Regions from separate parts of the Virgibacillus sp. CM-4 genome, predicted to be linked through region 2. Evidence: riboswitches for the same ligand, from Rfam matches in the RefSeq annotation. Region 2 holds a riboswitch; the other holds the start of a gene.
The links. Region 2 has a riboswitch for thiamine pyrophosphate ahead of thiT (energy-coupled thiamine transporter ThiT). Riboswitches for the same ligand answer to the same signal wherever they lie in the genome.
Positions count from the first base shown of each region.

Region 1 (11,667 bases), on a different contig from region 2:
ACATATTGTGATTTTGGATAGTCTTTTTACAGGCAGTATAGGACACCTAACTGCTGCACTAGCACAAAATACAACCCTTTATATCGATGATGCAGAAAATCAAGAGACATTGAATTACATTATGGGAAAACATGATATTGATATTGTTTTTAATTGTGCAACCAAGGCGTTAAACTACTCCTTTATAAACCCTTCAAATGCATTTTTAACCAATGTTGTCGTCTTAAAGAATATTTTAGAATTACAACGAAACGGAGCTTTTCAAACGCTCTGTCATTTTTCATCCTCTGAAGCATATGGTTCATCTAAATATCAGCCTATGGATGAAGCCCATCCTTTACTCCCGACCACAACATATGCCGCCGGAAAAGCTTCGGCTGATTTGTTGTTACAATCTTACGTCAACATGTTTGATTTGGATGCTTTTATCGTTCGGCCATTTAATAATTATGGTCCAAGGCAAAATTTCTCAGGGCCTTTAGCTGGTGTCATTCCAGTTACAATTAAGAAAATTCTAGACGGTGATGTTCCAGAGATACATGGACATGGTCAACAAACAAGAGACTTTATTTATGTCAAAGACACCGTAGATATGGTAATAAAAACCTATCCTATTATCTCTTCCGGTGATTGTGTAAATATCACAACAGACCAGCAACTATCCATTAAACAGGTGATCGAAACAATTATGGAAGTAATGAATTATAACGGTGAAGTTCTTCAAAAACCTAATCGAAAAGCAGATGTTGAAATTCACAGAGGTTCAATGAAAAAATTACATGGATTAATTGGTACTTTTAATAAAACAGCATTTAAAGATGGCATCACATCTACCGTAAATTGGGTAAAAGCGAACCAGTAACCTATACGATTACACATCAAATAGGGTAGTTTGTTGAAGTAACTGTTGGTATACATTGGCTAATCTTACTTCCATTTGCTCCCAGCAATAAATTTCTTCCATTACATTTCTAGCGTTCATACTCATCGTTCTAACCAGTTCTTTGTTCTTTGCCAAGTACAGCATTGCTTCAGCATAGTCCTTGGCAGTGGCATCTTTTTTATCAATTACTAAACCGCAACGATGTTCTCTTAAGAAAGATTCCATTTCATGACAGCGATTTACAATAATTGGAACACCATTATTTAAGTAACTAAAAAATTTATTCGGCATAGCATACGAACGGTTGAGGGAATCATTTAAATCTTCATAATCAATCCAGCCAACGTCAACATCTTTCATATACTCACCAATGGAATAATAATCAACCCATCCCGTTAGAATCACGTTGTTCTTTAAGTGATCGGGAAGGACAAATGAATCGCCAAATCTTGTTCCACCAATAACTTTAAATTGAAAATCGATGGATTTGGAGCATATTTCGGTCATTTGCGTGATTTTATTTTTACTTCCCCTTTTGTAATCGATATTCCCTTCGTAGCAAGCAACAAGTTTGTCTCCACTAAAATTTTTCGGTTTATACTTCGTCGCTAATGGGGGGGAATTATAAATTACTTCTACAGCAAAAGTAGGATCCTGTGAAAGAAACCATGATTTTATTGCATGGGAAATAGTAATAATGTAGTCTACTTCTTTCAACATTACGAGCAACTTCTCTTTTAAATTCTCTCTGTGCTGTTTGGAATTTCTAGAATCAAATGGATCTGGGGTTAGTTCATGACTATCATATATTAATTTCACATGTTTTTGCTGCTGGTTCATTCTTCTTTTGACGCCTATTCCTGCAAATAAAGATAAGTACTCATGAACATGATAAACATCCGCATTTTCCTGTACGCCAAGTTCAGTTAACGGATTGTTAAATCCTTGTTCCCATTGTGCTAATGGGGAGACTACTTTACTTAATGAATTCCTACTCTCTCTAAAGTCATAGGTTATTATCGTAATCCCTTCATGGGTGAATCTCTGTGATAAATAGGTATCTTTAAACGGCGTTCCATCAATATCAAAAAGATACCCATCTTTTCTTGGAACAATCATCGTGACATCATAGCCTAATTTCTTAAGGCATTTCGCTTCTCTCTTGAATATCCTTGAATCTAAAAAAGGGTGCTCAGCAACTAGCATACATACCTTTTTAGACATTTTAGCACTCCTTTCTTATTTCTGAATACATTCATTATATTTAGCTTGGTAAGCATTCATGCTAACACCTTCCTTAATCCAACATATTGACGTTGAATACCTAACAAGAAATGATTGGTTGATAAATCATACATATTTATAAGAGAGGGGATTTGTATGAAAATTTTAACTGTAGTTGGTGCAAGGCCACAATTTATTAAAGCATCCATGTTATCCAAAGCAATTCAATCTGAAGGGAAAATGGAAGAAATTTTAGTACACACAGGACAGCACTATGATGCAAATATGTCCACCATATTCTTTAACCAACTAAAGCTCCCTAAACCGGATTATTATTTAGGTATTGGATCTGGTTCCCACGGTGAACAAACAGCAAATATGCTTGCAAAATTGGAAAGTATTATGATCTCGATGGAACCAGACATCGTATTGGTATATGGAGATACGAATTCCACCTTAGCTGGAAGCCTAGCAGCAGCAAAGCTCCATATTCCTATTGCACATGTAGAATCTGGATTACGTAGCTATAATAAAGAAATGCCTGAAGAGATCAACCGAATCGTTACAGATCATTTGTCTAGTTGGTTATTTTGTCCATCACAAACTGCTATGACGAATTTAAAAAAAGAAGGTATTACTTCAGGTGTGTACCAGACTGGTGACATTATGTTTGATGCAGTGCTTTTCTTTAAAAATCAAGCATTAAAACAATCCACGCTAAGAAATGATTTAACGCTTAAAAAAAATAATTATTACCTAGCAACCATTCATCGCGCAGAGAATACCGATCAAGTTGAACGATTAACAGCCATACTAACAGGGCTCCAACAATTGGATAAGACAGTTGTCCTTCCTTTACACCCTAGGACGAAGCAGAAAATAGAGCAGTATAAATTAACCGACTTAATTACTCATACTCAGATAAAGACGATTGAACCTGTAAATTACTTTGACATGCTAGCGGTTGCCTCTGATGCAAAAGCGATTTTAACCGACTCTGGAGGATTGCAAAAAGAAGCATACATGCTGCAAGTCCCTTGTGTTACGCTCAGAGAGGAAACCGAGTGGATTGAAACGTTAGAAACTGGTTGGAATCAACTAGTTGGCGCAGATACGCAGCAAATCGTCAAGAGCATGAAAGATCTGTCCATACCAACAAATTCGCCACTCTTATATGGAGATGGAAAAACTTCTTCTCTCATTCACAATCTATTATTGCAAACGTATAACAAGAATCATTAGTGGGAGAGGCATTCATTACCTCTTCCTTTGGTTATCTAGCCATCTTTCCATCGATATAACCCTTCCACCTTTGTAGTGTTTCACTCATCTTGGGATCTTTCTTAACCGAGTTCAAAGCAGCTAATAAATGAATATGTGTTACATGATATCCCCACGATGCGATATTCGGATACCCACCATCTGTCGTATAATGGGTTAAATCATATGCAGTTCGATTTCCTAAGTCATATAAAGGTAACATTCTTTTTAGAGTTCTCACACCATCTTCATATAACATTCCTGCTTGCCTATTTCCTGTTTGTTTGTGGAGATCATATAGTCCAATTAAAGCGAACATGAAGCCATTTAAAATGTAGCTAGGCGGATTTGTAGGACACTCTTCATAAAATGAATACTTGCCTTCAAACTTGGCTAAGATTCCATGATCATTAGAAGATGTTTGAAAAATAGAGGTAGCTTGTAATGCTTTGTTTTGATAGGTAGTATTTTTTGTTAAATAAGATGCCCTTGCCAAAACAGACATTGCCATTCCTAAACCAATAGACGAATACCATGGAGCCTTTAACTTTTCTAGCCTGCTAGGATAATAAGCATGATCAAATTGATATGCCCAGCCTCCTTGAGAATTTTGGTTTTGTAAAAACCATGCTGCAACAGATAAAAATTTCTGTTTACTTTGTTCATCCTTATTTTTCAGGTATAAACTATAATGTTGTAAACCATATTGGGCAATAGTAGAAGGATTAAAATAAGTTCCAAATGGATAGACAGTTTTTGGAATACCATCATGAAATTCTACACTCCAGTTCTCCACCCCGTTTTTATCATAATGTAAATAATTCCCTCGAAAATCGTACTGATTAATCTCGGAATAACGGGCTTTGGAAACATGGATCTTTAATAATTTCTGACCCTCGATCCATTCCTTTTCAGCGAAATATCCCTTCTCTAATAACGTGATTGGAACAAATAGCTCATTCCCAATCTTCTTTCCTTTACATTCTAAATGTTGATGCATCACTACACGAATATCCTCAGGCCGTCCTGATTCCATTTTTATATCACCCTCAACTTCTGTTAAGATTGTAATTTTTTAGCAGGGATACCTACAGCAACTATCCCATTTTCAAGATGTTTAGTGACAACAGAACCTGCACCAACAATCGTATTTTCACCAATGTTTACTCCAGGCAGCAGTGAAGCGTTATTCCCAATTTTAGCTCCTTTTTTTATGTACGGTCCCTTTAGGGAGTAGCTTTGTGCTCCCATATATTTGTCATTCGACATCGATACACATGGACCTAGAAATACATTATCTTCAATTGTTGTATCCCCTGTCACATATGCCAGCGTTTGAATGGTACAAGATTTTCCAATTATTGTATTTAACTCTACAATGGCCGCCCTACCAACAATCGATTCATCTCCGATCGTAACATTTTCTCTAATACTTGCATGGTCGCCAATAAACACATCTTTTCCCACTCGTGTACCAGAATAAATAGAGACGAGCTGCCCAATTCGCGTACCAGGTTCAATCACGAGCTGAGTCGCCTTAGATGTTTTTCGCATTCTCTGATTTATGCTAGGCTTGACACCAATAACGCAATTACAACCAATATGGACATGATCACCGATGGTTGTACCTTCTAAAATAATCGAATTATGGCCGATAACAACGTGCTCACCAATGCTAACGTTATTTTCTATAACAACATTATTTCCAAACTGCGAGCTCTCTGGAATAGAAGCCAAACAAAAACCTCCTCAAGTTATACTATTATTGTAGTATACATTTAATTTTTTCAATTAATTGGTTTGTTCTTTGTTGAACGCTATGATGCTTACGTACAAATCGGTACCCCTGTTCGGCAATTTGTTCACGTTCCGTTTGATGACTTAAGAAATATGCCGCTTTTTGCTCAAAATCATGCTCATCTATTGGTACAAAATGAATCCCTGGTATAAATCCAATATCCTCTAGCTCATTAAACGTAGGAGCCAGTAGCAATGTTTTACAAGCAAGAGCCTCAAAATATTTGATTACAGGATAATGAAGTTTTGATGGACAAGTAAAAAGTATCTTTGATCTGTTTATTTCCTTGGCATAATTCTTACCAATCATCTTCTCTTGTTGTTCTTCCTCATTAAAATGATGGTACCCTGGATGTGGATGATACACGAAATCTGCCCTTCCTTGATAGGTATTGATAATACGTTGTCTTAATGGATAAAGCTCATTTACCGCCCCAATCATTAATAAATTGATATCTTTTTTTAATCTGTAGTCCTTACATAATTCTATATTAACGAAATGTGGAAACCATTCCATTTTATTTTGAAATTCCGGATATACCTCCAAACATTTATCACGAACGACTGGAAACAAATAATCAATGTTGTTTTTCTGTATATAATTCCTTCGAAGACTTACAAAACGATGAACATCATTTATAAATAGTCCAGTAGGGATATCCACATGTGCAAGCCCCTTTATTATTGGCTTCATTTGCCGATCGATATCATTGAGAATCAATATAAAATCCGGACGCACATCAAGTTGTTTCAGGATATAATCAATATGTCCTGATTTTCTCCACAGCATGACGTGAACAAGACGAGATAGTTCCTGCTCTAAGTAGAAGTAATTTCTATTAATCATCTGTGAAGTGTCTTCAGCGATTAATAATAGACGAATCATATTGCCACCTCCCTTCTTAATTGAACAGGTCAAAGGCCAATTTTATTTATTTGTGTTATGTCAGTCTATCTCGCTTACAAGCTCATGCATACGATATAGAACAAGGAGTCATCAGAGTGAGGAGATTTATTATGAGAGTTGGTGTAATTGGCACAGGAAAGATGGGAGAAAATCATATTCGAACATATTTATCCATGCATGAACACTGCCAACTAGTTGGTATTTTTGATAAAGATGAACAAAGGGCAAATGATATGGCGAACAAATATAATGTGAGACAATTTCAATCGATGGATAACCTTCTCCAACAAGTTGATGCAATAAGTATAGCTGTACCAACTGAATACCATTACCCAATTGGCTTAACCTGTATTAAGCACAACGTGCACATCCTAATGGAAAAACCAATAACTAGTACGGTTGTTCAGGCAAACGATTTGGTCAAAAAAGCGAAAAAGGCGGGAATAAAGCTTCAAGTCGGTCATATTGAACTATTTAATCCAATAATTCAATTACTGATAAAGGAATTAACAGATGAAAAGATCATTGGAATGGAATTTCATCGAATGAATCCATATCATCACCGTATTAAAAATGTAGATGTAGTAGCTGATTTAATGATCCATGACCTTTATATCCTACAAGCTATTCTTCAAGATACCATTGACGACTTTCATGCTTTTGGTAAAATCATTGAAAACACCCCAAAACACGCGGTTGTTATTGCTACATCTGTTAAAGACATTATTGTACAATTAACCGCCAGCTTTAAATCGAAAAGAAAAATAAGGTCTATCCAGATTTTAACCGAAGACGCTCTATTTGATGTCGACATCATTCAAAAGCAATTAAAAATCGTACGATCAGGCATAACAAGCATAACTGTGATTGATGATGAGATCGAACCGCTCCACTTACAGTTAATGGATTTTATACGTTGCATCCAAAACAACGATCAACCAAAAGTCTCGGGCGAAGATGGGATAAAAGCACTTCAGCTTACCAACCAAATCGGTAATGCAATAAGTAAGTTGAATTAAGTATTGTCAGCGTACACTTGGAAGTGTACGCTTATCATTTCATCGTATGACTTTTGGAATAAACTTATGAAAAAACAATATAAAAAATACCCTGAACTTTATATCAGGGTATTTTTTATTTTATTTAAGCTGCTACAGGGAAACGAACGAAGTTAATTGCGTCTAACGATATATAGATTTTCACATTATCACCGTATCCGCTGCTTACATCAATTACTAATACCAATTCCGCAGTCACTGTTGAAAGAATTCCTTCTATTAAGTTGTTATCTGTAGCTACCTCAACAGTAGAACCCAATTGCGTTGCAAGTTCAGCTGCAAATGCATCTTCAAACATTTATAATCCTCCTTTATAGTTCACTGACAAATTCAATCTTATCGATTCGGACAAGTGCTTGTGACCCGGTATTCTCAATTACAACAACATAATCATCTCTTACTGCTAGCAATGTCCCTGTTACCATTCCAAAAGGAGTGGTTAGTTCTACTTGTTCATTAACTAAACCTAAAAGTACATCTCGGATTGTAGTAGGCGTGTCAGGTGTACCCCCATTATCTCCTGTGTCTCCAGTACTGCCGGTACCACCTAGGTCAAGCCCAACATCTACACCAATTCCTGGTAAATTTAGAGATACATCTGAATTTATGCCACTGCTATTAGCTAGGTTCTGGGACAATTGATTTAGCAGCTCTAGTAGACTACGCTGTCCATTTGTTAGTGCCAATGATATTCATCCTTTCTATAATATATTTCTATTCAATATATGTACCACAATAGCCATTAGTAAGGGCATTTATTTCATGGAGCGATAATTCCACCTTTATCCTATAGATTCATATAACCCATAAATAGACTAGTATCTTAGCACGATTACATCTTGTGAGAATATACTATATAAAAAGCTTTGCTGGAGGTGGAAGAATTGAGTAAAAACAATCAAAATAATAATGCTTCAAGCCATATTGTCGATTTTCTTTTAGATGCAACATTAAAAAAGCACGGTGTTACGTTAGATAAAACGAAAGTAAGTGAAACAGATAAAGAAACACTTAGAGATATGGTTAGCAAGCTAAGGAAAGATGTGGATGGCGTAATGAAAAGTAATAATGAGGAAGATGAAACAAAATAAATAATAGACAAATAGATCAATTTTTAAAACCCCCTATATTCAAAGTTAAATCTAAATCCCGGTAAACCAACAAAAATTACCGGGATTTCCTTTTGTCTTTTAAAAAACAATTATTTCTCCAATAAATAGGTAGTTTATCTTGGTACAATCACCCTTCCTATTTCAATTTTGAGACATAAGATATTCTAAACGAGAAGAAGGAGGAAATAATACTATGTCAAGATCAAAAGCGTTTGAGAAGTCTTGCTGTGAAGATTGCGGCAGAACAATAGATAGGAGAAGACGTGGTCGTCATGAAAATGTTTGTGACAGCTGTAGTAATGTACGTCCAAGTTATGATTCTTGCAATGATTCATGTCATGATTCATGTCATAATTCTTGTAATGATTCCCGAGGAGAAGATAGAAAATGGAGAGCCTTAGACACATCGATGTGCCATCCATTTGATGATTCTACCGTAGATCAAGAAGCAAGCGGTGAATTGAAGAATGTTCAACAATCTATTGAATCCATTATTATCAAAGATTCTTGTGATGTAAATGTGACATCATCTGACATTCAAGCTGCACTTAATGTACAGGTAGCGCTACAGGTTGCCATTGCTATTGTAATTAGTATCTCTATTGCAGATGGAAATCAAGCAGACGACGTAACACAAGACCTATTTGCTAAACTAAAATCCAGCCAAGTGAATAAACAGCAAGTATTTATTGAAAATTCTCGTGGCGTAGAAGTATCTACTTCCGATACAGATATCGCGATCAACGTTCAAGTGTTGCTTCAAATCTTGATTGCACTAGTTGTTAGATTAGATATTCTATAATTTTCAACCTACAAAATAACCTATTAAATAATCATAAACGAAAAGGCCATTTTCTTGTGCGAAATGGCCTTTTCATTTACTTAAAAACCTTTAGATATCCGTACGTATATAAGGGTTATAAAGTATAAGTTTAATCAATCGTTTGCTTAAACTAGCTTTTATGGTTCGTAGTTTTATTAATTGCTCATTCGGTTTATGAATGACAAACATGATTTGATTTGTTATGCTAATAATAAAGCTTAGTGAAGTGAAACATAACTAAATATTCGTAGACTACTAGGGGTGCCCATGGCGTGGGCTGAGAGGAAGCAGTTGAGCTTCTGACTCTTACAGACCTGATCTGGTTAATACCAGCGGAGGGAAGTAGTAGGCATAGCGTCTTTCTATTTCATAAACCGAAGCCAGGTCCCCAAAGGATCTGGCTTTTTCATAGTCGTAAAAACAAACAGAGAACATTTACTAAGCTTAAATATATAACAAGAAGGAGCTCATTTATGAATCCATGAGAAAAACCTATTTACTAACATACATGGCTGTATTTATAGCGATTGGTACGTTAGGAGCCCAATTTCTTTGGTTTCCTGCTGGAATTGCTAAGGCTTACCCTGTGCAGCATGCTGTAAATGTCATAGCTGCCATTACATTAGGACCTGGCCCAGCTGTAGTGATTGCTTTCATAATCGGTTTATTACGAAACATGATCGGTCTAGGTACACTGTTAGCATTCCCTGGTGCGATGATTGGTGCTTTCCTAGCAGGAATGCTTTATCGTTGGGTAGGTAAAAAAATAGCTGCTGTCTTTGGAGAAATTATCGGCACAGGAATCATCGGTTCTCTCTTTGCTGTCCCTTTCGCCAAACTATTTATGAATAGTGGTACAGGTGCACTATTTTTTATGCCATCCTTCTTGGCAAGCAGTATATCTGGAGCATTTATTGGTTGGATCATCTTATTAAAAGTAAAACAAGAACATATTATTCGTTTACAAGGAAACTACTAGGGGCGCCATGTTGCTGAGATAAGGAACGCTTCCTTTGTCCCTTTGAACCTGATCTGGCTAATACCAGCGCAGGAAAGTAGTGAGGAAATTAACATAACACTCCTCTATTTATCTACTTTAATTCCTCTAGTAGCGTCCCATAATAAAGGAGGCTAAATGATGTGTTTCACAGATCATTTAAGACAAGAAAATAATGATATCTTTGCGCTCATTTTTGAACATCCATTTGTTCAAGGCGTCGGAAATGGAACGATCCCCGATAAAGCCCTTGCTCATTATATTAAAGCGGATTTCGAATATTTGAATGCATTTATGCAAATTTATGGGATAGCCTTAGCAAAGTCTAAAAAGCGAGAAGATATTGCCTATTTCTTTGACCAAATAAACTTTGTATTAAATGATGAAATCCACCCCCACCGAAATTTTTGTGATCATATTGGGGTTAAGTATGAAGATTTACAAGGACACCCTCTTCCACCAACAGCAGACCATTATATAAAACATATGATGTACCATGCCCAAATGGGGACATCCGGTGAAATACTCGGAGCACTACTTCCATGCCCATGGACGTATTTAGAAATAGGGAAAGAATTGATGAAGCAATTCCACCCAACAAGAGATCATCCATTTTATGACTGGATTAGCTTTTATGCAAGTGATGAGGTAGAGAAAACAACAACTGAAATGAGAAGCCGGCTCGATATATTAGCAGCCAATGCATCAAAATCAGAACAAGATCTAATTAGCGAAGCTTTTCGAAAAAGCTGCCAGTTGGAACTTAAATTCTGGGAGATGGCTTACACCTGTGAAGAATGGCCGGGAGAAAAGAAGGTGACCAATCAATGAGTATACCTCCAAGTGTACTAACTATCGCGGGAACGGATCCTAGTGGAGGTGCAGGAATACAGGCAGACCTTAAGACATTTCAAGAATTGAAGGTTTATGGGATGTCTGTCATTACTTCTGTGGTTGCTCAAAACACAACTGGAGTCCAAAACATCCATCACTTACCAACAGGGATGTTACATGATCAATTACAATCTGTATTAACCGATATGCCAGTTCATGCGATAAAAACAGGAATGATTGCTAACCGAGATATGATGGAAGTAATTGCTGATGCAATACCAAAAACAAATGCACCTTACGTAATTGATCCTGTTATGGTAGCAACAAGCGGTGATCCTCTGATTGATGAAGAGGCAAGGGGGTTTCTTAAAGAACAATTATTACCAATAGCAACGTTGGTTACCCCAAATATTCCCGAAGCGGAATTTATTATAGGAAATTCCATCAATAGCCTAGCGGATATGAAAGAAGCAGCCATATCAATTGTCCATACGTATGGACCAAAAGCAGCTCTTATCAAAGGGGGCCATTTACAGGGGAAAGCAATTGACTTTTTGTATGATGGATCACAACTTCATACATTTGCTGCGGACCGATTTGATACGAAGAACACCCATGGAACTGGTTGTACTTATTCAGCAGCAATTACTGCAAACTTAAGCAATGGGCTTCATTTAATCGAAGCTGTTCAAATGGCAAAGCACTATGTGACCGAAGCAATAAAGCATTCCTTTCCATTAGGAACAGGTAACGGTCCTACCAATCACTGGGC
Region 1 is NZ_AUQA01000001.1:199,011-210,677, forward strand. Features, by position in the region: gene M948_RS23505 (GDP-mannose 4,6-dehydratase) at 1-862, shown strand, start outside; gene M948_RS23510 (glycosyltransferase) at 872-2,107, opposite strand; gene wecB (non-hydrolyzing UDP-N-acetylglucosamine 2-epimerase) at 2,264-3,349, shown strand; gene M948_RS23520 (D-glucuronyl C5-epimerase family protein) at 3,381-4,403, opposite strand; gene M948_RS23525 (acyltransferase) at 4,427-5,104, opposite strand; gene M948_RS23530 (glycosyltransferase) at 5,130-6,050, opposite strand; gene M948_RS23535 (Gfo/Idh/MocA family protein) at 6,182-7,090, shown strand; gene M948_RS23540 (hypothetical protein) at 7,215-7,427, opposite strand; gene M948_RS23545 (DUF2642 domain-containing protein) at 7,441-7,815, opposite strand; gene M948_RS23550 (hypothetical protein) at 8,014-8,220, shown strand; gene M948_RS43085 (hypothetical protein) at 8,505-8,642, shown strand; gene M948_RS43090 (spore coat protein) at 8,651-9,043, shown strand; TPP riboswitch at 9,312-9,422, shown strand; gene thiW (energy coupling factor transporter S component ThiW) at 9,546-10,043, shown strand; TPP riboswitch at 10,032-10,135, shown strand; gene tenA (thiaminase II) at 10,203-10,892, shown strand; gene thiD (bifunctional hydroxymethylpyrimidine kinase/phosphomethylpyrimidine kinase) at 10,889-11,667, shown strand, end outside.
Region 1: it holds a riboswitch for thiamine pyrophosphate, as region 2 does, so the genes downstream of both, thiW (energy coupling factor transporter S component ThiW) here and thiT (energy-coupled thiamine transporter ThiT) in region 2, are expected to answer to the same signal.

Region 2 (11,667 bases):
AACCAGTTTTAATCAAAAGTTAGTTCAGATTCCTGAAGATACATGGCAGAACGCACGCAACCAGGATGATTTAAATGACTTGGAATTTGTACTAAATGAATTTAGAGAACAAGCAAAGGGATTACTCCCGATAGAACAGGAAGCATTAATAAATGATCTAGCAGTTGATGGCTATCATGCTTGGGATCAAATGTATCAAGCTATTGTTGGTAAGATGGAAGTTCGGCTTAAGGAAGAGGAGACTACGAAATCTTACTCTATTGGACAGGCTTCCAATAAATTAGCTAATCCAAATCGTGACTTTCGAAAGCATGTATTTAATCAATTGAATAGGGCGTGGAAGACTAATGAACATTTATTTAGTCAGACGCTCAATCATTTAGCTGGTTTCCGGTTACAGAAATACACACATCGAAACTGGGATGATGTACTTAGGGAACCACTTGAACTAAATCGTATGAAGAAAAAAACACTTGATGCGATGTGGACCGCTATTAATAACAATAAGCACCATTTTGTTACATATTTAAATAAAAAGGCAGAACGTTTAGATTTAAAAAAATTAAGCATCTATGATATTAATGCTCCAATTAATAGAGAAGTAAAAACATTTAGTTATCAAGAGGGAGCAGACTTTATTATTAAACATTTCCATCGTTTCAGCCCGAAGATGGCCGCCTTTGCCCGCATGACTTTTGATAACCGTTGGATTGAAGCGGAAGACCGGCCTGATAAGCGGCCAGGTGGGTTTTGCACCAGTTTTCCAGAGAGCGGTCAGACAAGAATATTCATGACTTATTCTGGTACGTCTTCGAATATTGCAACACTCGCCCATGAGCTTGGACATGCGTATCATCAACATGTGATGAACGATGTGAATGGACTAAACCAACGTTACGCAATGAATGTTGCCGAAACAGCATCAACATTTGCTGAAATGATTGTTGCAGATGCTTCGGTGACATATGCGCAGTCAACGGATGAGAAAAAGGGCTTGTTAGAAGATAAAATCCAGCGCAGTATTGCGTTTTTTATGAATATTCATGCGCGATTTTTGTTCGAAAAGCGTTTCTATGAAGAGAGAAAGCAAGGTATGGTTTCTGTTAACAGGTTGAATAAACTGATGGTGGACGCTCAAAAGGAAGCCTACTGTGATGTACTAGAAGAATATGATGAGAACTTCTGGGCTTCTAAACTGCACTTCCATATGACAGGTGTCCCGTTTTATAATTTCCCTTACACATTTGGATATTTATTCAGCCTTGGAATTTATGCAATAGCACAGAAAAGTGATGATTTTGAGGATGAATATATCAAACTTTTACGTGATACAGGCAGGATGGAAGTCGAAGATCTCGCTTATAAACATTTACAAGTTGATCTAACTACTACCGCTTTTTGGGAAGATGCGATTCAACTTTGTATTAATGATGTATACGAATATCTCTCGATTTAATTTTAGTTGTAATCGATGGATAAGTCAGGTACAATACTCTTAGAAACAATAACAGAAAAAGCAAAATGTAAAAGCCTGCAGGGGGAGCCGATCGGCTGAGAGTGAACATATACATTGTTCTTACCCTTCGAACCTGTTAGTTAGTACTAGCGTAGGGATGGTGGCTTTTTTGATGGAATAAAAGCAATGTGAGCGGAATCCCCATCAGGAAGTCTTCCCCTTGGCATTGCTTTTTTTGTTGTTATTTATACCTTGTTGACATTGGCCAACAAGAAAATAACCGCTTTAAAAAGGGGAGAAAAGAAATGAAACGTACATTATTTTTAGTAGAGGTAGCAATTTTTGCAGCTTTTGCATTGTTGTTAGACCTAATACCATTTTTATCATTTAAAATTTGGGCTCAGGGTGGGTCTATCTCATTTGCGATGATTCCTATTTTTATCGTTGCTTTTCGCTGGGGATTAAAAGGCGGCTTGCTAGCAGGGTTTTTATGGGGAGTGCTTCAGGTTGCTGTAGGAACAGGGTATATACTGCATCCGTTACAAGGATTTATTGATTATGCCATTGCCTTTACAGTATTAGGGTTTGCAGGTGTATTTTCAGGAAAAATAAAACAAACTGTACAAGAAGGAAATAGCAAACAGTATCTTTTGTATATCTCGCTAGGTGTATTTATAGGATCTGCTTTGCGCTTTATCGCTCATTTTATTGCAGGTGTTGTCTTTTTTGAATCAGCTGTCCAAGGGATGAATGTATGGATATACTCCTTCTTATATAATGGTTCGTATATTCTACCTAGTTTTGTTTTAAGTGCTATACTTGTTTTCTTTTTATTTCATAAGCAACCTAGAACGCTGCTTCGATTGACAACTTAGTATAAACGACCTGCTCACATAATAATGAGCAAGAAAAAATAGACAACCAATGGGGTTGTCTATTTTTGTAGATAGCTATCTACATTTTCATTATTTGTAACCATTAATAGAACCTTACCTTCATCCATATCCTCTTCATAATTTTCGGCTTCAGCCTGTGAGAAACCTATTTCAGTTAATTTTGTTCGAAGCTCGTCCCCTTTTTTGCTAAAGAAATTACCGACAGCATGGCCAATATCCATTTCTTTGATGCCGATCGTATTTGCATCTGCGCTCCCAGCTAAACGATTGGTACGATCATCATCATGAGATAGAATATATACATCATCTTTATGAATTCCTTTGTCTTTTAGTACTTGAATATCGGCCTTTAATTTTTCATCATTTGTATATTCTTTAATAAATGGTTTCATATTAAAAAACCTCCTTTTTGTCTTCAATATTATGTATTCCCATTATGATAAGAACTAAACATGTACGCTTTGCATAGGCTATAGCACATTCAACAGAGAGGAAGCGATAGATGTGGAGCTTTCGATTTCCCATATATTATATGGTCTATTTACGCTTGCTATTATTATCACTATGATTCTGCGAAAAGGTATTGTATTACCAACGTTACTCGGTACGTTCATTATCGCCTGGGTTTATAAAGGAAGTATTATAGATGGTTTTACAGCTATTTTCAAAGCGAATCTAGTGGCAGCCCAAGAATTGTTTAGTATCTTTTTAATTATTACTTTCATGTTGGCACTATTACATTCGTTAAGGGATTTAGGAGCAGATAAACGTATGATCCAACCGATCCAAAAAATGATGATTAATGGGCATGTATCTTTTTTTGTCCTTGTTGGGATTACTTACTTAATTTCTTTGTTTTTTTGGCCAACACCAGCGGTTCCATTAATTTGTGCTTTACTTGTTCCTGCGGCTATCCAATCCGGTCTCCCTGCGATAACTGCGGCAGTCGCTATAGCTATTGCGGGCCAAGGCATGGCTCTATCCTCTGATTATATCGTTCAGGTAGCTCCTAATCTCTCTGCTACTTCGGCCGGTGTGGATACGGCACAAGTTGCAGATAAGTCTTTAATCCTTTCCCTTATAACGGGTTTTATTGCTTTAGGCATTGCTTATGTAATGTATCGTAAAATGATTCGAAAAAAAGGGGACCCTCGCAATCAACAAGAACTTGAAAACATGCAATTAACACAGGATTCCTCCCAACGAGATTACAGGCTACAGTTTTGGAGTAGACTTTTTGCAATATTAGTTCCTTTAGCGTTAGCAAGTGTCGTAATCTACATGGTATATGAAAAATTGCTATCTGGCAGAATGACTGGTTTGGAAGGTGGAGATGGTGCTGCTTTTGTAGGTGGGGTAGCCGTTATCCTTCTTTTGTTATCAACGATCGCTTTTCGTAAACAACATGCACTAGATTACATTACTACACACATTACGGATGGTTTTGTATTTGCTTTTAAAGCAATGGGCCCAGTAATTCCTATTGCAGGATTTTTCTTTTTAGGAAGTTCCGATTTTTCTGCTGACATTATAGGAGTTAAGGAAAATCCGCCAGCATTTTTATTTGACCTTGTTCAATCAACACAATCGATATTACCGCAAAGTGCCTTATTAGCAGCACTAAGTATTTTAATTATAGGTATTATTACTGGATTAGATGGTTCTGGTTTTTCGGGGTTGCCTTTAACAGGGGCATTAGCTGCTTCCTTACAAAACAGTTCCATTGATGTTACAACGCTTGCTGCTATAGGCCAAATGGGTTCTATCTGGACTGGAGGGGGAACATTGGTGGCATGGTCCTCTTTAATTGCAATTGCAGGTTTTTGTGGCGTGTCCGTGATGGAACTTGTTCGTAAGAATTTTATACCAGTGATGGTTGGGTTAATAGTGGCTACCATTGTCGCGGTATTTATTTTATAAAGTTCAGTCGTATCCGTTTTGAGTGTTCCTTTTAATGAGTGTAAAGCGCTGTTTCCTTTCTGAATAAAGCATGAAATAGGGATTACCTCCATTTTTCATAGAGATAATCCCTTTTTCATGGTTCTGAATTTGTGATTTAATACTAAAAAAGTACTAAAATGAAGCGTTTACACATAGCGTTAAACAAGGACGTCCATATTTTGGACTGGTTTAATTCTATTTGGGGGAGGGATACTATGCCCGGAATTTTGGTTGCCTTCATAGGGATGTTGGTTTTCGCTTTAGGTTATCGTTATTATTCTCGTTTTGTAGCAGAAAAAATTTTTCGATTAGACCCTAATTACGTTACACCAGCGCACCGTTATAAGGATGGAATTGATTTTGTTCCTACAAATAAATTCGTGTTATGGGGGCATCATTTTACTTCAGTTGCAGGGGCTGCACCGATTCTTGGACCAGCTATTGCGGTTTATTGGGGGTGGTTGCCAGCATTTTTATGGGTGATTTTGGGAACCGTATTTGCTGCAGGAGTTCATGATTTCGGTACGCTTGTTTTATCTGTTCGAAACAAAGGTCAGTCAGTTGGTACATTAGCGCACCGATTAGTCGGTCAACGAGCAAAGATTTTGTTTTTATTTATTATTTTAATTCTTGTGCTCATGGTAAATGCAGTATTTGCATGGGTCATTTCCAATTTGTTTATTTCTTATCCAGCCAGTGTGTTACCAGTGTTCATTCAAATACCACTTGCTATTTGGATAGGATATGCAGTTTACAAACGAAATAAGAAAATGCTTCTACCTTCTATATTAGCATTAGCTATCATGTACTTAACTGCAGTAGTAGCTAGCAAAGTCGATTTCTTACAAATCGATCTTGTGCAGTATATGGGTGGAGAAGGTGGAAGTGGATTATTTGGACTAGGAGCAGTATCGACTGCATTTTTAATTTGGATCGTCATTTTAATGGTCTATGTGTATATTGCATCTACATTGCCGGTTTGGAAATTGTTACAGCCAAGGGATTTTATTAATTCGCATCAGCTTGTAGTTGGTCTGGGAATCCTGTATTTAGGCCTGTTATTCACTAACCCTGAAATGACAGCACCGATAACAAATGAAAATCCGGATACTCCTTGGTTACCATTATTATTTATCACTATTGCTTGTGGAGCTATTTCCGGTTTTCATGGCCTTGTATCCTCAGGAACGTCATCTAAACAACTAAATAAAGAAACGGATGCTAGGTTTGTAGGATATGCTGGTGCGGTTGGGGAAGGGGTTCTTGCATTAGTATCCATTATTGCGGTTGCTACGTTCTTTACTAGTACGGATGAGTTTATGGCAACTTATGCTAGTTTTTCTGATGCGAATGCGGTTGGCCTTGGAACATTTGTAGAAGGAGCTGCAGGTCTAGCTGGCGGATTAGCCATCCCACCAGATATAGCAGTTACGATCGTATCTATTATTGTAGTTAGTTTTGCAGCAACCACGTTAGATACGTCTGTTAGATTGATGCGTTATATTATCGCGGAGTTAGGTATTGAATATCGTCTTCCTGCCTTAACGAAGACACATGTCGCTACAACCATAGCCGTCGTATCGAGTGCAGCTTTAGTATTACTCCCTGAAGGACCAAAAGGCTTTGGCTCAGGTGGATATCAGTTATGGCCATTATTCGGAACAGCCAATCAATTGCTAGCGGTTATCAGTTTAATGCTGATTGCGGTTTGGTTAAAACGATTAGGTAGGAATTATGCAGTGGTAATTATTCCAATGGTATTTGTTATGTTCATGACGCTGTACGCAATGATTCAACAAGTTTTATTTGAATGGTCATGGATGGGAAGTGCACCAAATACGTTGTTATTTATCTTTGGCGCAATTATTTTGATCTTCGCTTTATGGATTATTATTACTGCTTTCTCTGTTTTAACTAAAAAGGAGGAGAATTCGCTCGAAATTTAAAAGGGATCACTACGATCCCTTTTCTTTTTTCAAGGAGGAGAATATACATGCTTGATCAGATGAAGAAGATCCTTCAGTTGTATGAAGAGATGTTGGAAATACCGCATCGTCAGGAAATTGCACGTGAATTAAGAAATGAGGACGATGTGTTTTTATTATTATTATACTCAGAAATGGTCGGTATTCCTAACCCAGTTTTTTATTATACATTAGAACTGTATCCATTTATGTTAGAGAAATTCCACGATTGGCATTTACGTATGGGAATGGAAAAATCACCCTTATCAGGTATTCGATGCTGTTAATATGACATGAAAGGAGATTTGTATGAACGATCTAACAAAGAAAATCCTATTTGTTGGCGGGAAAGGGGGAGTAGGTAAATCTACTACCGCAGCGGCCATTGCATGGAATGCCGCAAAAGCTGGTAGAAAAACATTACTTGTTTCTACTGACCCCGCACATAATATAGGAGATATATTCGATCAAAAGATAGGCGGCAATATTAAACATGTCAATCTACAATTATATGCAATTGAGATTGATCCTGATCTGGAAACAACGACATATATTGACGGAGTAAAGGAAAACATAAAAAATTTTGTTCATACAGGAATGGTTGAAGAGGTGAACCGGCAGCTAGATACTGCCAAAGCATCTCCGGGAGCAGATGAAGCTGCATTATTTGATAAACTAATTTCCATTATTATACATGAAAATGTACATTTTGATCAATTAGTTATTGACACTGCTCCAACCGGACATACGGTTCGTCTTCTAACGCTCCCAGAATTGATGGGAGTATGGATGGAAGGGTTAATAAAGCGTCGCCAAAAGACCAACCAAGACTATAGTCAGTTATTAAATGATGGAAATCCTGTGGAGGATCCTATTTTTGATGTGTTAAAAGAAAGGCAAGATCGATTCGCAAAAGCAAGAGCATTGTTATTAGATCAAAGCATCACAGGATATATTTTTGTCCTAAATCCTGAACGATTATCCATCGCAGAAACGGAAAAAGCAATCCAATTACTTGAGAAGTATCATTTATATGTACAAACATTAATTATTAATAAAGTGTTACCAGAACAGATAGATGGAGAGTTTCTATTACAGCGAAGCATTTATGAGGAAAAGTATGTTGATTTAATTCATCATACATTTTCAAAACAACAAAAAATTTTTATTCCATTATATCCGCATGATATTATAGATATGAAGCAATTAGAGAAATTTGGTGCATTCCAAAGTATGTAATAGCATAGAAGGGAAGGGAGAAATAAATGAAAGCATTTGTACATGGGAACGGTATATTGGAAGTTAAAGATATGAATGAGCCTACTCCAAACGAGAATGAAGTTGTCGTTTCATTGAAAATGGCAGGGTTAAATCGTCGTGATTTAGCAATTCCTGGACGTCGTAAGGGTGCGACAGAGGATTTAATATTAGGGTCAGATGGTGCAGGGATAATTGAAAGTGTAGGGGAGAATGTAGACAATGTTCAGGTAGGTGAGGAAGTTATCATTAATCCAGCCTTGCGTTGGGAAGATAATCGTGATGCACCACCTGAGCGTTTTGACATTTTAGGAATGCCTGATCATGGTACATTTGCTGAAAAAATTTCCATTGATAAGCGGCAAGTAGAGAAAAAGCCGGAACATTTGAGTTGGGATGAAGCTGGGGTACTTGCACTATCAGGATTAACAGCGTTCCGTGCCTTATTCACGAAAGGACAAATAAAAGCAGGAGAAACGGTATTTATTCCAGGAGCAGGGAGTGGTGTATCTACTTTCCTAGTGGCGTTTGCGAAAAATATTGGTGCAAAAGTTATTGTATCGTCAAGAAGTCACGAAAAATTGGAGCAGGCGAGAACCCTAGGCGCAGATATCGGATTGCATAATGATGCAGATTGGAACGAAAGCTTGGCGGATGAAACGGTAGATCTAGTCATTGATAGTGTTGGACAAGCAACATTTAACCGTTCATTAAAACTATTAAAAAAAGGTGGTAGAATGGTTATTTTTGGGGCAACTACAGATGATATCGTGAATATCAATTTACGAGAATTTTTCTATGGTCAGTATCAGTTACTAGGTTCTACAATGGGTAGTAGACAGGAATTTGTAGCAATGCTTGATCATATTCGCCAATTTAAGGTGCATCCAGTAGTAGATACTACTTTCACATTGCAACATATTCAAGAAGCCTTTGATTATTTGCAAGTGAATCGTCAATTTGGCAAAGTTGCAATTGAACTTAACTAGGAAACTGGTTGACGGTAATCGTCAACCAGTTTTAGTTACGTCATCGCTTCAGGCTCTTCCGCCTTTTCCATCCAATCTTTTCCTTCCATTTGCCTTGTGACTAGCATACTAGAAACCGTATCACCAGTTACATTAACCATGGTAGCTGGTGGGTCAACTACGACACCGATTGCAGAAATAATCGGCAATGCTTCCATTGGTAAGCCATAGAGGGTAATTATCATCATTTCGCCCATAAATCCACCACCAGGAATACCACTCATGACGATTCCGGATAGTAAGCAAATTCCAATTGCAGTAAGAAACGTATCTATTCCTGTAAAATCTTTATTAAACACACCAAATACAAACGCGATTTTTAACATAGCAGAAAGACATGATCCATCCATATGTATTGTTGCTCCGAGTGGGAGAATTGTTTCTCGAATGTCTTTTGGAACACCGATACGTTTAGCTGCTTGTAAATTAACTGGTAAGGAAGCGATGCTGCTTCCTGTCCCTAGTGATGTTGCTGCAGGGGATAAAATGTTTTTCCAGAATCGGACAATTCCTTTTTTACCACCAGCGATAAATGCGTAAAGTGTGAATCCAATAGCAAAATACAAGATGGAAACAGGGTAGTATACAAGGACTGCTTTAGCGTAATCACCGATAAAATCTGCTCCAAATTCTCCTACTAAAGCTGCAAAGTAGGCACCTAACCCTATTGGCGCATAATACATTACCAGTTGGATTATTTTCATGAACACTTCAGCGCCACTTGATAAGAACGTAGCAAAAGGGCGCCCCTTTTCACCCGTTAATCCAGTCGCTACACCAATCAGGACAGAGAAAATAATAAGTGCTAACATGTTTTCGCGAGAGAATATATCAACAAAATCAGGAACGGTAAACGTTTCAACGAGCTGTTCAGAAAAGCTTGCTTCTTCTTGTGTTGATTCTGGCTGTGATAAAGGGATATCGACTCCGCTACCTGGCTGGAAGATGACAGTAGCAATTAACATAAATACGGATGCAATAATACCTGTGACAATAAAAACAGTAAGCATGGAACCCATAATTTTACCTAACCGTTTCATACTATCCATACTTGCAATTGCAGATGAAATCGTAAAGAAAACAAGTGGAACGACAATCATAAATAATAAATTAATAAAAAGGTCACCCAATGGTTTTATTACCGCTGCATCTTTACCCAGCAGAAGACCAACTATCGATCCAATGACAATGGAGATTAGTAAAATAATTGGAAACCGATAGGCTTTTACTTTATTTTTCATTGTATGCCTTCCTTTCTGTTTAAAATAATAATAACTATTTTATTCTACACGAAACTAGAGACCGAAAAAAGACTAATAATTAAAACAACCCAATCCAAGTTATGGTTTGGGTTGTTTTATCAGGAGAGATAAGGACGAATCAAGTCAATTGCTTGCTGGAGTTTTTTACTGTTTCTCTCATAAAGTTGTTTTGAATGTTGATTTTCTGTCGCTAAGGCAAATAATTCAAGGTCAGCCTGACATTTATTCATCGTTGCTAGTAAAAGAGGTATTTCTGAAGGAGACGGCACTGCGAGTTTATCATCATAAAGATCCAAATATAATTGACCCTGATTATCTGCTTGTGCAAGAAATACATTTTCAATACTAACATTTTGTTTATCAAGTTCCGTTTCCAACCAATTGACATTTAATGATAAGTTAGCCAATGGCTCTAATAGCATTTCTCCGTCCATGATGACAGTTTGTGGTTCTTTTTCTGGAGCTACGTTTAAACCAAGATCTTTTGCCGTTAATGGTTGATTTTCTTTCTTCGGAAGTACACTCAGTGAACCTGATGGCTCCAGAACGGCAAATTCAACATCGGAAGCTAAAAAAACATTATTGTCTCTTAATTTTTCTAATAGATCATCCGTAGAGTATCCCTCTTTCTTAAGATTGTCTTCCATGATTTTGCCATCCTGAATCAAAACAGTACTTTTCCCCTCTGTAAAATCGCGAAACCGCTTGCTTTTTAAAGAGACATACTCCACACATAATGGAACAATAAACCATATAAACATAGAGAGAAAGGCGTAAACAATGTTTGCATTAGGATCAATGGTATGAATAGCGACGATACCACCCAAAACGATTCCGGATATATATTCAAATACATTTAATTGAGAAATTTGCTTTTTTCCTAGCCATTTTGTCATGAAGAACAAGATAATTAACAAGGAAAATGAGCGCAGGACTACTACTATCCATTCCGGCATGGTTATCTTTCCTTTCTGACTTCAAGTTTATTTATATTGGGGTTCCTCTTTTGTTAATTGTATTACTTGATGCTGTAGATCATTTTTTACTTCAGATATGATTTGCTCGACTTGTTTAAACGCAGTTTGCTGTTCTTGATCGGCAGTTTTTGCAGCTAATGTTTGTAAGGTTGCCTCGATGCTTTTTATCGATGAGAAACATCCTTTAACTTGCGATCCAACGGTCATATTTCATCCTCCTAACCTTTTGGTTTGAATATGAGTGCACCAATAACACCAAAGATAATCGCAGCAGATATACCTGCACTGGTTACTTCAAACATCCCTGTTACAACACCTACTAATCCATGTGTTTCTGCTTCAGCCATTGCACCATGGACCAATGAATTCCCGAAACTTGTTATGGGAACAGTTGCTCCAGCTCCAGCAAAATCAATTAATGGTTCATACAATCCAAAGCCATCCAAGATAGCTCCAGAAACAACTAATATGGTTAGTGTTTGTCCAGGATTTAATTTCAATACATCAAGTAATAGTTGACCAATAACACATATTGCTCCGCCAACTACAAACGCCCAGAAAAATATCATCATACATCACTTCCTGACTCTATTGAAACTGCATGTGCGATACACGGAATGGGATCATTCTGTTGAATACTTAACGGAGAGTGGAGTGCACCTGTTGCTACTACTAATATGCGATGAAGGTCACCTTTCTTCATTCGATTAAGAAAATGTCCATAGGTTACCACTGCTGAACATGCCGGACCGCTTGCTCCGGCCAATACTGGTTGACCTTCCCTATAGATAGTAAGTCCACAGTCAACGTATTGGTTTTCCTGAATGGACAAGCCTCTTTTCTTTAATAAATCCAAGGATATCTCTCTTCCGATGTGGCCCAAGTC
Region 2 is NZ_AUQA01000006.1:909,042-920,708, reverse strand. Features, by position in the region: gene M948_RS37960 (M3 family oligoendopeptidase) at 1-1,456, shown strand, start outside; TPP riboswitch at 1,527-1,631, shown strand; gene thiT (energy-coupled thiamine transporter ThiT) at 1,762-2,331, shown strand; gene M948_RS37950 (general stress protein) at 2,391-2,744, opposite strand; gene M948_RS37945 (membrane protein) at 2,857-4,272, shown strand; gene M948_RS37940 (carbon starvation CstA family protein) at 4,509-6,239, shown strand; gene M948_RS37935 (cory-CC-star protein) at 6,287-6,544, shown strand; gene M948_RS37930 (ArsA family ATPase) at 6,567-7,496, shown strand; gene M948_RS37925 (zinc-binding dehydrogenase) at 7,523-8,503, shown strand; gene M948_RS37920 (dicarboxylate/amino acid:cation symporter) at 8,539-9,783, opposite strand; gene M948_RS37915 (DUF421 domain-containing protein) at 9,903-10,760, opposite strand; gene M948_RS37910 (DUF1657 domain-containing protein) at 10,788-10,988, opposite strand; gene spoVAE (stage V sporulation protein AE) at 11,000-11,350, opposite strand; gene spoVAD (stage V sporulation protein AD) at 11,350-11,667, opposite strand, start outside.